DNA from 4 places in the Synechococcus sp. JA-3-3Ab genome. Region 2 is predicted to be linked to each of the others. Evidence: riboswitches for the same ligand, from Rfam matches in the RefSeq annotation. Region 2 holds a riboswitch; each other region holds the start of a gene.
The links. A riboswitch is a leader RNA that binds a small molecule or an ion and turns the genes downstream of it on or off. The one in region 2 is predicted to bind cobalamin.
Positions count from the first base shown of each region.

Region 1: another riboswitch for cobalamin. It lies ahead of metE (5-methyltetrahydropteroyltriglutamate--homocysteine S-methyltransferase); the one in region 2 lies ahead of CYA_RS11165 (sirohydrochlorin chelatase).
Region 3: another riboswitch for cobalamin. It lies ahead of CYA_RS05185 (TonB-dependent receptor); the one in region 2 lies ahead of CYA_RS11165 (sirohydrochlorin chelatase).
Region 4: another riboswitch for cobalamin. It lies ahead of metE (5-methyltetrahydropteroyltriglutamate--homocysteine S-methyltransferase); the one in region 2 lies ahead of CYA_RS11165 (sirohydrochlorin chelatase).

Region 1 is NC_007775.1:165,274-168,687, reverse strand. Features, by position in the region: gene moaC (cyclic pyranopterin monophosphate synthase MoaC) at 1-847, shown strand, start outside; gene CYA_RS13900 (MoaD/ThiS family protein) at 786-1,085, shown strand; gene CYA_RS00810 (molybdopterin synthase catalytic subunit) at 1,086-1,571, shown strand; tRNA gene CYA_RS00805 (tRNA-Arg) at 1,605-1,679, shown strand; cobalamin riboswitch at 1,694-1,899, shown strand; gene metE (5-methyltetrahydropteroyltriglutamate--homocysteine S-methyltransferase) at 2,305-3,414, shown strand, end outside.
Region 2 is NC_007775.1:2,381,891-2,385,304, reverse strand. Features, by position in the region: gene CYA_RS11170 (hypothetical protein) at 1-555, opposite strand, end outside; gene CYA_RS11165 (sirohydrochlorin chelatase) at 667-1,695, opposite strand; cobalamin riboswitch at 1,725-1,868, opposite strand; gene CYA_RS11160 (heavy metal translocating P-type ATPase) at 1,904-3,414, opposite strand, start outside.
Region 3 is NC_007775.1:1,133,701-1,137,114, forward strand. Features, by position in the region: gene CYA_RS05185 (TonB-dependent receptor) at 1-1,441, opposite strand, end outside; cobalamin riboswitch at 1,481-1,622, opposite strand; gene CYA_RS05190 (DUF1565 domain-containing protein) at 1,714-3,414, opposite strand, start outside.
Region 4 is NC_007775.1:143,182-146,595, forward strand. Features, by position in the region: gene metE (5-methyltetrahydropteroyltriglutamate--homocysteine S-methyltransferase) at 1-1,675, opposite strand, end outside; cobalamin riboswitch at 2,131-2,336, opposite strand; gene CYA_RS00710 (ABC transporter substrate-binding protein) at 2,715-3,414, shown strand, end outside.

The DNA.
Region 1 (3,414 bases), 720 kb from region 2:
TCAGATCCCTGTTGAAGACTGCACCTTTGATATCACAATTGATGATCACTTGCTTGTAACCATCCACTGCACTGTCAAGACCAGCGCTAAGACAGGGGTTGAAATGGAAGCTCTCTGTGGTGCGGCAACAGCAGCGCTGACAATCTATGACATGTGCAAGTCGGTGTCGCCCCATATCTGCATCCAGGAGACCCGCCTAGTAACTAAGTCCGGCGGCAAAAACGCCCTCCTGGAACGTCCCCTCTATGGCTTGGTGCTCACAGGGGGACGTAGCAAGCGCATGGGTCGCGATAAAGCGCTGCTGAACCCTTTTGGCAAACCCCACGCCGCCTATCTCTATGAACTGCTGCAGCCCTACTGCCAGCAGGTTTACTTGTCAGCGCGTGCCGGTCAGTGGTCGGGCACAGCTCTAGAGCTCTTGCCCACACTACCAGATCTAGTAGAAAGCGTTGGCCCGATCAGTGGCCTATTGACTGCCTTGAATACTCATCCTGAAGCTAACTGGTTGGTTGTTGCCTGTGATCTACTGAACCTTCGGTCAGAAACAATCCAAAAGCTGCTGGATCACTACCAAGCCGAAACAATCGCAACTTGCTATGTTAACCCCGAGCGCGGCTTCCCGGAAGCTCTTTGCGCCATCTATACTCCTCAAGCTGCAGCGGTACTAGAAAGGGCTTACGCGGAAGGGGTGTACTGCCCTGTGGAAATCCTCAGCAGGCAGCCCTGCACCCTAGTTACCCCCAACCATGAGGTCGAGCTCATGAACGTCAATACCGCCGAGGAGTATGCCACTTTCCAATCCGTTTGGGGTAGTTGCAGCCATGGTAACTCAATCTGTCCTAAGTAAGACCGTAACAATTCAATATGTAGCAGTGCTGCGGGAACAGGCTCAGCGGAGCAGCGAAGTGCTGCAAACCAGTGCAGCAAACTACCTAGAGCTCTATCAGCAGCTGCAAGCAAAGTATGGATTTTCGCTAGCAGCGGAGGACGTTAAGGTTGCTGTCAATCATGAGTTCTGTGACTTGACTAGGCCGATAGATGAAGGTGCCTTGGTAGTTTTCATTCCACCAGTTTGTGGGGGCTAAATGCTGCGTTTTCTAATTGTGGATAGCACCATCCAGCCAGCTGAACTCAGTCGTTTGCTCGTCAATAACACAGCGGGTGCCTTAGTAACCTTCGAGGGCTGGGTACGCAACCACAGCCAGGGCAAACCTGTTCTCAGCTTGGAGTACGAAGTCTACGAGATCCTTGCCCAGAAGGAGGGCGAGAAGATCCTCCGAGAAGCCCACGCCAAGTTTGGCCTCTGCGGTGCTGTTGCCTGTCACCGCCAGGGTCATCTTGCAATTGGTGATATTGCGGTTTGGGTTGGTGCTACAGCTGAACATCGCGGCGCCGCTTTTGCTGGAGCACGTTACATCATTGATGCAATCAAGGAGCGCTTGCCCATTTGGAAAAAAGAGTACTACTGGGGTGAGCCGCCGCGTTGGGTTTTGTGTCAGAAAGCAAAGCCTTTGTTCCAGCAATTCCATAAGAACGCTATTGCTCGGCAGCCTTGCGGCGATACCCCCTAGCCTCTCTGCTAGTATCAGTGAGGTACCTGACCTGGGGCTGTAGCTCAGCCTGGATAGAGCAAGCGCCTCCTAAGCGCTAGGTCGGCGGTTCAAATCCGCCCAGTCCCGCTAAAACCAGTGATAGGATAAAGTCTACTGTCGGTTCTGACGGGGATCAGCCGTCAGAGGCAACGGGGAAAGTGCAGTGAGAATCTGCCGCTGTCCCGCAGCTGTGAGCCGGTTTTGGACTTGGGATCCCTAGTTCGTTGTTGCAAGAGGCCTTGAAACGCAAGCCAGCCCCTCCAAAACTGAGCAAGTCAGAATGCCCGCCGGCGGTTTTTCCACAGTTCACCATATCTGCGAGGTACAGATATGCTCCCCATTTTGACGTTAGCCCGTTCCCGTCTCGAAGTTTTTTCATCGGCCTGCTTACGGATTTTCGACGCTCTCGGATCGTAGGCACTCAGTCAAAAGCGCGGACAAGAGAGCTGAGCAGATAGCTCAGGGGCAGCTAGGAGGACGGTTGCTCGCTTTGGTTGCACAAAAGAGTCCTCTGGGCATCCCCCTGTGCAGAGTGGGCAAGCCGCCAGGGTGAAGGAACGCCTTGACAGCTCCGGCAGGTTTCCTGGCCTAGGGAAAACCTTCTGCCGGGATGCCACCGATAGGCATGTCGGCGGCCATCTCTTGCTGCCTAGGTTGGATGACAACTGGCGGCAACCTCAATTACCGAATTCGATTCAGGACAAGGTACCTTATGGCCATTGAAACTCAAACCCTAGGCTATGCCCGCATGGGCAAGCGCCGCGAGCTGAAGAAAGCCCTGGAGGCCTTTTGGGGCGGCACCCTGGAGGCGGAAGCCTTGTTGGCGACGCTGCAGGATCTGGAGAGTCAGGCCTGGCGAACCCAGCGACAGGCCAACCTCGACCACATTGCCGTAGGAGATCAAACCCTCTACGACCACGTTTTGGACTGGGCCACCTGGCTGGGGCTGATTCCCTCCCGGTTTCAGAGCTTATCAGGCCTGGAGCGCTACTTTGCCATGGCGCGGGGGCAGGAGGGGCTGCCGGCCTTGGAAATGACCAAGTGGTTTGACACCAACTACCACTACCTGGTGCCGGAAATTGAGGCCGACGCGATCCCTCAGGCCCATTTCGACGACTTCCTGGCCACGGTGCGACGGGCGCAAGGGATCCTAGGAAACCGCACCAGCCCCGTCCTCCTCAGTCCGGTTACCCTTCTTGCTCTAAGCCAGCGCTCTGGCGAGTTGCGGGGGGATCTGGAGAAGCTGCTTCCTCTCTACAGAGAACTCTTGCAGGAGCTGCAGCGCCTGGGGATCCGGGAAGTGCAAGTCCATGAGCCCATCTTGGTGACCAGCGAAGGCAAAAGTCTTCAGGAAGCGGTGGAGCAGACCTACCGCTGGCTTGCAAGCGTGGGGATCCCTCTCCACCTGGTTACCTACTTTGACGACTTGGGGGAGACTTACCCCTGGGCGGTGGAGCTTCCGGTAGCTGGCCTCAGCCTCGACTTCACCCGCGGCCACAACCTGGAACTGGTCAGAGCCCACGGCTTCCCCGCCGACAAGATCCTGGGGGCGGGGGTAGTGGACGGGCGCAACATCTGGCAGATCCAGCCCAAAGCCGTTCTGGCCACTCTGCAAGAGCTGCAAGCCCTAGCCCCCAACCTGCGGGTGCAGCCTTCTTGCTCGCTCCAATTTGTGCCCCACGACGCTGCTCTGGAAACCCACCTGCCAGAGCCTTTGCGCAATGTTCTCAGCTTTGCCGAGCAGAAGCTGGCCGAGGTGGTTCTGCTGGCCCGCACCCTCAACGGCGAAGACACCGCCGCCCAGCAGCAGGAGCTGGAGCAG
Region 2 (3,414 bases):
GAGCTCTGGCTCTGGTGTGGGTTTTGCCGACTCAGGGCTTGGGGAAGAAGGTGATGACAATTCTTGTAGGGGCTGCAACTGTTGGGCCTTGGCCTGCGAAGCTTGATCCTGGTGCTGCTCGCCCTGCAGTCTTACTTGAGTGTGTTCGCTTACTTCGGTTTCAGTTTCCGTCTGCTGCTCAGCTTGATCAAGAATTTGTCGATCGCGGATCTGGGTTTGAGGATCCTCGTCAACCGACTGCAAAGGGAGAGAATCCTCCTCGGGTTGCCGAGGGTTGTCGCCATAATCGGCGGGATCAAAGGGAGACACAGCCGCCAACAGCGATTCTCGAAAGTCAGGCCAGGAATGCGACTGCAGACCCATCTGAACCAGCCGCCAAACCCCGTAGGAGGCCCCAATTGCAGCCAGGAGCCCAGGGATCCCGGCCAAGGACAGGGAAACCTTGGGCAGGGTCGGCAGGATCTGATCCAGCAGGCCCACCACCAACGCGAAGACAAAGATCCCGCTCCCCGCGGCAGCGGCACCTGAGACCCAAGAGGAGCGGGAGAACATCATCGTTTCTGTTTTTTCGCTAGCAGAACCACCGGAGCAGGAGAACCAGAGGTCAGGTTCACAGATCGCCTGCCTGCATCTCAGTTTATCCCGCCGGCAGCCTCTGTTTCTCGCTTAGGGCACTTGCCAAGCCCGCTGGTGGTAGCTCTGCAATTCGGCCCAGGGATCCGCTGCTGCTGCGGGGGTATGGCCGTGGTTGTGGTGATGGTGAGAGTGATGGTGATGGGATCCGTGCCCATGGGAGTCATGGTCATGGTGATGAGTATGCCCCGCTCCCAGCTCTGCGCTCACCGCCAGGCGAAACTTGCAGAGGTGGCAGTTCATCAGGGTTTGGCCCTGGAGAGCTTCCTGCTCCAGTTGCTGCAGGCTGTGCAGCACCGCGTCCACAAGGCCCAATTCCGGCAGCATCAGCCAGTCGATCTCGGGGTATTGGCGTCGCCGTTCTTCCACCGCCGCCTCGATTTTTTTCACCAGCACCCCTGTAAAGAGAAAATAGGGCAGCACAACCACCCGGCGCGGCTGCCAAGAGAGGGCCCGCTCCAGACCCACCGGCAGGCGGGGATGGGTGATGCCGATAAAGCAGGTTTCCACGGCAGCAAACCCGGATCCTTCCCAAAGCAGCCGGGCCAGCTTACAGGCTTCGGCGTTGGCTTCGGGATCGCTGGAGCCGCGACCGACAAACAGCAACACCGTTTCCGCCCCTGGGATCTGCTGCGGCTGGGCAGCCAGCAGAGTGGCCAATCGCTCCCGCAACAGTTGCAAGATCTCGACCCGGATCCCCAGCGGCCCGCCGTAGTGGATGCGCAACTGCGGGTGGAGGGCCTGCAGACGATCCAGCTCCACCGTCACGTCGAACTTGTTGTGGCGCGCCCCAAAAAGCAGCAGCGGCAGGGCCACGATCTCCTGCCACCCTTGGGCCAAGCATTGTTCCACCCCCTGGGCAATACTGGGCTGGGCTAGCTCCAAAAAGCAGGGGATCACCGGCCGATGGGGGGTGAGGGATTGATAAACTTGGGCCAGCTCCAGAAAGGCTTGCTGCCCTTCAGGGTCACGGGATCCATGGCCGATGAGCAACAGGGGCAAGGCAGGAGAAGAAAACTGCCCAACCGCACGGGGAGGGGAAAAACTGAGGACATCCAACACAAAAAACTCCGTTCCTTGTGAATCGCAAGGGGTACAGGACAAGGGCAGGTGGGTGTTCTGGCTGAGGGAGGGATCCCATCACAGTTGCGTCACAGTGGCGGATTTGCACCGCGCTTTCCCCAGTCTGCCCGAGCTTCTTAGGTTAGCTTGCCGCCTGCCGTTCACCAAGCCCCCCTGGGGGGATAGCCCCGGCCCCCTGCCTTGATCCCTAGCTCCCCTCTCCCCCAGGGAGAGGGGTTGGGGGTGAGGGCCGAAAATGCCACAGCCGCAGGGCATTAGCCACTACGGAAACAGAGCTCAAGGCCATGGCCGCCCCCGCCAGCATGGGGTTGAGCAGCCAACCGGTGAAGGGGTAGAGCGCCCCGGCGGCAATCGGGATCCCGAGCGTGTTGTAGATAAAGGCGAAGAAGAGGTTTTGGCGGATGTTGGCAAGGGTGGCGCGGCTAAGTTGAATGGCGGTAACCACGCCCCGCAAATCGCCGGATATCAGGGTAATGTCGCTGGCGGCTATGGCCACATCGGTGCCCGTCCCGATGGCGATCCCCACATCGGCTTCTGCCAGTGCCGGCGCATCGTTAATGCCATCTCCCACCATCGCTACCCGGTGGCGGGGCCGTCTGAGCTGGCGAATATAGGCTGCCTTTTGCTCAGGGCGGACTTGGGCGATCACCCGGCGAATGCCTGCCTGCCGAGCAATGGCCTGGGCGGTGGTGGGGTTATCCCCGGTCAGCAGGATCACCTCCAGGCCCATCTCCTGAAGCTGGCGCACCGCTACAGGGGAGGTGGGTTTAATGGGGTCGGCAATGGCCAACAGCCCCACCAGACGGTGGGATTGCGCCACGCCGATCACCGTTTTGCCCTGGCTTTCCCAGGTCTGAACCCGCTCCAACCAAGAGGGATCCCAAGCGATCCCCATCGCCTGCAACCAGCTCAGCCGACCGATGCCGACCCACTGATCCTCCACCCAGGCTTCTGCCCCCTCGCCCACTTTTGCCTGAAAGTGCTGGGCCGGCGGGATCGAGATGCCTTCGGCTTCGGCTTTTTGCACCACTGCCTGGGCCAGCGGATGTTCCGAGTGTTGTTCCACCACCGCTGCCAGGCGCAACAGGGCTAGGGGGGAAGATCCTGGCGTCCAGATCTCGGTGACGCTGGGACGGCCTTCGGTGAGGGTGCCGGTTTTGTCCAGGACGACTGTGCCCAGGCGATGGGCCAGCCATTCCAGGCTTTCGGCCCGCTTCACCAGGATCCCCAGTTCTGCCCCCCGCCCCGTCGCCACCATGATCGAGGTGGGGGTGGCCAACCCCAGCGCACAAGGGCAGGCGATGATCAGCACCCCAATGGTGTTCACCAAAGCCAGCGTCGGATTGCCCGCCAGCCCCCACCAGAGCACAAAAGTTAGGATGGCTACCCCGATCACCGCCGGCACAAACCAGGCCGTCACCCGATCCGCCACCTGTTGAATGGGAGCTTTGGATCCCTGGGCCTCCTGCACCAGGCGCACGATCTGGGCCAGAAGCGTATCTTTGCCCACCCGCCGCGCTTCCATCACAAAGCTGCCCGTCTGGTTGAGGGTGGCCCCGATAACCTCATCTCCTGCCGACTTGCTCACCGGCAGGCTCTCGCCCGTCACCATCGACTCGTCCAGGCTGGAGGATCCTTCCAGGATCACCCCGTCTACTGGCACCTTCTCACCGGGGCGCACCCGGATGCGATCCCCCA
Region 3 (3,414 bases), 1.2 Mb from region 2:
TTAAGCGCAGCAGGCCAAAATCTCCCAAGGTTTGATCCAGGCCGATGTCCAAGCTCTCCCCTCGCTCTGGGCGGAGATTGGGGTTGCCATCCACTTCAAAAAAGCCGCGCAGCCGGAAGAACAATTCCGAGATCAAGGGAGTGCGAAAGCTGCCGGCGTAGCTGGCCCTCAAGGTAGTTCCCTCGGCAACTGCCCACCGGATCCCCACAGCCGGCGAGGTGGCCGAGCCGTTGGCCAAACTGCTGAAGTCCTGACGGATGCCCAGGTCGAGGTGGAACTGGGGATCCGGGCTGTAGTCCAGGCGGGCAAACAGGGCCCCCTGGTTAACCGTATCGTCGTAGTTGATATTGGCAGAACCCCTGGCAAAAGAAAAAGTCGTATTGCGGGCTGAGATAGAGCGATAATCTGCCCCCAAAACTCCCTCTAGGTTTTCGCCGGCCTGCCAAGCATATTGAAGCTGGGATCCCCAGCCATTGCGCAAGATGACGTCGCGGGATCCCTGGCTTTGCGGAGCGCTGAAGCGGTAGTTGAGATCGTCCAAAAAGACTCTTGCCTGCAGGGATCCTGTTTCCTGAGTCCACAGCCAACTGAGATCCAGCAGCAGATCGTTGGTGTTTTGCTCTGCGTCGGGAGAGGGAAACTCTACACTACCGGGCACGCGAAAGGCTTTGTTGAGGTAGAGGGCGTTGGCTGTTAGGACTTGATCTTCGGCCAGTTGCCAGGTGAGCTTGGCCTGCAAGTTGTGGTACTCCACCGCCGAGTTTTCCCGCCTGCCTGACTTGCCCAGCCGCTCAATGGCAAAGGGAAAGTCGTTGTTACTTTGCAGACGGCGATAGCTGAGCACCCAGCCCAGATCCTGGGCTTGGCCGCGACTTTGGATCCCTTGCTCATTGAGACCGTAGCTGCCGACCGCCGCTTCCAGCACCGTCTCCGTTTCTGGCTGCGGCTCCACCGTGACGATGTTGATCACGCCGCCAACGGCGTCTGAGCCGTACAGGGTAGAGCCGCCGCCGGGGGAGACTTCAATTCGCTCGACGACATCGGTGGTGATTTGCGAGAGGTCAAACCCCCCGAAAAAACCCAGATCGTTGAGAGGGCGGCCATCCAAGAGCACCAATACCTGCGCCGTTCGCGCCCCTCGCATGAATTGAGAGCTAAGAGCTCCCAACTGAGTTCCCGCTGTGCCATCGCTGAGGATCCCGGGCAAGTAGCGCAGGGCTTCCTGCACCGTCCTTGCCCCTTGCTGGCGCATCTGCTGGCGGGTGATGACATAGACTGGGCGGGAAGACTCTCGCAGCAGGCCGGGACGGCGAAACGGGGTGGTGACGGGTTGATTCAAAATCTCGGCGCTGAGGCCGGTATCCAAGATTGCCTGCCCCCAGGCCGGGATCCCCAAACTCAAGATCCCCAGCCCAAGGCTGAGACATACAGTTACTTTCATCCGGTTGCTCCTGCTTCCGTGCGACGCGGAAGGGCTAAGCTTTGAGCCAAAGCCGCAGGCGGGCATCCTGACTGAGGGCCTCAGCCCATCACAGTTGCGGCACAGCGCCGGATTTGCACCGGACTTTCCCCATTGCTTGCCCTGGCTGATCCCCAGGACAACCTGACGGCACGGCTTTCCTCCCCATTGCTCTGGAAAAAGCCGTGCTAGGCATCATACATTCCCTGCTGGGGAGTTCCTATCCTGCCGGGGGGGATCCCTGGGCAGTGAGGTCAACGGAAGATCATCTCCGCCACCGCGTCAAAGCCGGCGTCCAACAGCCGATCCAAGACTGACTGGGCCTGGCTGCGGCTGTCGTAGAGGCCGGCCTGCAGCACCCTCCTGCCGTTGAACACGGTCTCCACCGCTTCGGGGACGAGCTGCCGCAGCCGCTGCAAATCGTCGCTGCCCTTGGGGGTCACCAGCACACGAAAGCGGGTGGCCGACTCTGCTGGGGCTACCGCCGGTTCTGGAGCCGCGGCAACGGGAACAGGGGGGGTTGTTGGGCTGCTGCCCGCTTGTCGGCGAGCCGGGGGTGGCAGGAGGGTAGTAATATCCGTGAGAGGAGCCACAGATTGCTGGCGGACGGGAGTGGCAGGAGCAGGCTCAACCGGTTGGGCAGGCGTGGTGGAGCCATCGGGGGTGAAGGGGACGGCAACAAACTCCTGGGGTTGAGCGCCTGCCGGCTGAGGGGGGGCACTGGGCAAAATGCGCCCTCCCGATCCCGCTGCAGGAGGGGGAACGGGGGCAGTCGATTGGGGCACCGTCACCACCGGCAAGGTGGGAGAGGCCGCCGCCGGCTGGGGATCCCTGCTGGGAGCCGGAGGCTCGGCCTGCGGAGGTGTGGGCAGCGTCAAGCCGCCTGCCGCAATGGGTGGCGGGGCGTTGCTGGGCAGCGCAGCCACCGTGGTCTGGCCGGCCAGATCCAGCTCCCCTTTGGTTTTGCCGGCCAGTTGGTTGCCATTGGCGTTGAGGCGCAGGCCGCGGGTGGCGTTGTGGATGTCGTACTGGCCGTTCCCCTCAAAGATGTTGTTGCCGGGATCCGAAGCCGTGCCCAAATCTGGCTGGGCGGTGGTGATAGCTGTCAGGCCAGTCTCCAGGTTGCGGGCAATGAGATTGTTGCGCAGGATGGGACGGGCGCTGCCGCCGACCACAATGCCGGTGCGGTTTTGCAGGATGCGGTTGTTGCGCACAATCGGCGCCGAGCGCTGGTCGATGGTGAGGCCAAAGCCGGTCTCTTGGAAGAGGTTGTTGACAATGGTGGGCTGGGAGGTGCCCAAGACGGAGATGCCGTTGGCCCCGTTTTTGTAGAAGCGGTTGCCTTCTATCCAGGGGTTGGAGGCGCCGGCGATGAAAATGCCGTCGTGGATGCTGCCCACAAAGCTGTTGTTGAGAATGCGCGGGGAAGCCGATTCTACCCAGAGGGCGTAGCCGCGCCGACCCTGGTTGCGCAGGGTAACCCCCCGCACCTCTGAGCCGGTCTCTGCCAGCAGGGCAACGTTTTGCCGGGCCAAGGTCGGGCTCATGTAGGTGCCGCCGCCATCGATCAGGTAGCCCTCTCCCAAGGTGGACTCGTCCCCGCGCAAGATAAGGCCGGCCTTGAGGCGGATGGGGAAGACTTCGCCGCTTTCTGCGCTGTACACCCCCGGCAGAAGCTGGATGATGCTGCCGGCTGGCGCCCGGCTGATGGCATGGGTGATGGTCTTGAAGGGGTTGTTGCGGGATCCATCCCCTTGGGTATCGCTGCCATTGGCGGCATCCACAAAAATGGCGGGGCGGTCGTCCGGCAGCGGCGGCGCTTGGGGCAGGGCCTGCTTCTCCAAAAGGCCGGTGTCCAGGGAAGTTTGCGCCCAACTGGGATCCCTTCCTGCCGCCAGCAGTAAGCTGGTGCTCAACAGCAAAGAGGTGGCCAGTCGCGTCAGCGTCGCGGAGCC
Region 4 (3,414 bases), 690 kb from region 2:
GAATATCAACACGGGGAAAGGACCAGTTGAGCATAGTCACTGGCCCCGTGAGCATGCCTTTCACCGGCTTTTGGGTGTGGGACTGGGCTACTTGGAATTCCCGCACTGTCATGGGTTGGGGGCGAACCACGTCGCCGTAGAGAATGGGAGGGCGCACGCAGCGGCTGCCGTAACTCTGCACCCAGCCGTGTTCAGTGAAGGCAAAGCCTTCCAGCTTCTGGGCAAAGTACTCCACCATGTCGGTGCGCTCAAATTCTCCATGCACCAACACATCCAGGCCAATCTCTTCTTGAATGCGGATGCACTTGGCAATCTCAGCGTCAATGGCTGCTTCGTACTCCGCCTGCGAAACCTCCCCTCTTTTGTACTTAGCTCGCCACTGCCGCACCTCTGGAGTTTGGGGGAAGGAGCCAATGGTGGTGGTGGGCAAAGGTGGTAGCTGAACCTGCCGACTTAGGCGCTGCTCGTAGGGCAGGAATCGCTCGAAGTCCTGGAGCTTGAGGTTGGCCAAAGCCTGGCGCACTTGGGGGTTGGGGGGGCTAAACTGCGCAAAGCTCTGCCACTGCTGCTGGATTTCCGCCTGCTGGGCAGCAGTGTCTTCGCCGTTGAGGGCTCGCGCCAGGAGAGCTACTTCGGCCAGCTTCTGTTCGGCAAAGCTGAGGACATTTCTGAGGGGTTCCGGCAACTGGGCTTCCAGAGCAGCGTCGTGGGGCACAAATTGCAACGAAGCGGAAGGCTGCACCCGTAGGTTGGGAGCTACCCCCTGCAGCTCCCGCAGGCTGGCCAAGACGGTCTCAGGCTGAACCTTCCAGACATTCCGAGCGTCCACTACGCCAGCACCTAGGATCTGGTCAGCCGGAAAGCCATAGGTTCTTACCAGATCCAGGGTGTGGCCACGGGTAAAGTCAAGGCTAATGCCGGCCACCGGCAGTTGCACCACCCAGGGGTAAGTCTCCCCCAGGTCATCGAAGTAGGTGACCAAGTGGACACGGATCCCGGCGGTTGCCAACTGGCGGTAGCTCATTTCCACAGCTTCCCGCAGGCCACTTCCCTGGCTGGTAACCAAAATGGGATCGTGAATCTGGACTTCTGGGATCCCCAGCTGTTTTAACTCCTGGAGGAGATCCCGGTACAGAGGAAGGAGCTTTTCCAAGTCCGCCCGCAGATCCCCAGATCGCTGGCTAAGGCAGAGCAAAGTCACTGGACTGAGGACAACGGGGCTGGTGCGCTCCCCTAGGATCCCTTGGGCCCGCCGAACTCTTTCCAAAAAATCCCCAAAGTTAGGACTGGGATCGGCTTCCGGCTCAATTTCGGGTACCAAGTAGTGGTAGTTGGTGTCAAACCACTTGGTCATTTCCAAAGCCGGCAGGCCCTCCCGCCCCCGCGCCATGGCAAAGTAGCGGTCTAAACCCGACAGACCTCGGAACCGAGAGGGGATCAGCCCCAGCCAGGTGGCCCAGTCCAGTACATGGTCGTAGAGAGTCTGATCCCCTACCGCAATGTGATCAATCCCAGCTTGTAGCTGAGTCTGCCAGGCTTGAGTCTCCAAATCCCAAAAGGTAGCCAGCAGAGCCTCTGACCCTAGGGCACCACTCCAAAAGCCTTCCAAAGCTTTTTTGAGCTCGCGGCGCTTGCCCATGCGGGCATACCCCAATGTCATGGTTTGTGCAGTCATGTTGTGTGCCATCCCAAATACTGAGTTTTCTAATTTTCCTGCGTTCAATTCGCCCTCAACTGGGATCCCGCCCGCCAAGGAAGAAACCGGCTGTTCCTCTCTTGCCTCTGGAACCCCAACAAAACACTGCCTTTTGCGCAAAAAAGATACTCAACGCAGCCAGCGATCGCAGTGGCTACTTGCCAGCCACCAATTGAAGTCAGGAAGCCTGACATCTCACTCTTTCCTTCGCGTAGGCGGGCTGTAGATCTTGATAGATCTTGGTGCAACAGCACCCAAAATTTACTCTCTCCCGGCCAACTGGCTCAGAGTCTTGCTTGGGTTCTTGGACTTATTTCTACTGCTGAGGAGTACCGAAAGCTTGTGGGAGCAACGCCGGGAAAATGCTCAGGATAACGAAAGCAGAAACGAGCTAAAGCCAAGACAGTTACCATCTGTACCTCGCAGATGTTGTGAAGTTTAGAAAAACCATCGGCGGGCATTCTGACTGACACGGTTTTGGGGGACAAGATCTGGATCGGCAGCGAATGACTCTAGAGATTTGCTGCAGAACTTCTCCTAAACCGGATCACAGCTGCGGGACAGCGGCAGATTCTCACTGCTCTTTCCCCGTTTCCTCTGGCGGCTGATCCCCGTCAGAACCGATAGCTGAGCTACATCGTATCACGGAGTTCAGAGACGGGAGTAGAGTGCTTCAATCATCACCAAGCCAGCAGCCTTTGGAGCTACCAGACCTCACCTTTCACCCAGCGGTCTTGCAGGAAGTCATCGGAATCCTCTAAACATCCTCCCCCCCTGCATTGCTCTCAAGATAAGGCAGTGATAGCTTAGCTGCCATAAGTCTTGTCCAGGAGGCAAGGGGGTTTGCTCCTTTTTGCTGAAAAAGCGACAGATCGGGGTTTCTATGGCATCAAGCTTAAAAGTAACTGTGTGGTCTGTGGGCCTCTTCTTGCTGAGCCAGATGTGGGCTGGATGCGCTCAGAATGCTGCTAAGCGGACAGCTTTCGATCCAAAGCTAGCAGGATCCAGCGATCAAATCGTGCTGGCCATTGGAGGGGAAAGGGAAGAAGGATTTGATCCCACCCTGGGCTGGGGACGTTACGGTTCGCCTTTGTTCCAAAGCACTCTGCTGCGGCGGGACGAGAACCTTGAGATTGTAAACGACCTGGCGACTGGCTACACTGTCAGCCAAGATGGCCTAACCTGGACGGTAACCCTACGAAAGGATGCAGTCTTCTCCGATGGAAAACCTGTCACAGCAGCGGACGTGGCTTACACCTTTAACCAAGCAGCTCGGAGTGGTGGTCTGGTCGACCTAACCGCCCTAAAGGAAGCAGTAGCTATCGACACTCATACGGTGGAGCTGCGGCTGCAAAAACCCCAAAGTACTTTTGTCAACCGCCTCATCACCTTGGGTATCGTGCCTCAACATGCCCACGGGCCTGATTATGCTCGCAAACCCATTGGCTCTGGCCCCTACCGACTGGTGCAGTGGGATGAGGGGCAACAACTGATTGTGGAGGCAAATCCCTTATATTACGGCCAGACTCCTGGCATTCGGCGGCTGGTTTTCCTTTTCCTGGAGGAGGATGCAGCCTTTGCAGCAGCCCGAGCCGGACAGGTACACGTGGTTAGCGTGCCTCAGTCTTTGGCTAAGCAAACTGTTAAGGGCATGAAGCTTCACGCCATTCCCAGTGTGGATAACCGAGGGCTGATGTTCCCCTTTCCCCCTAGAACCG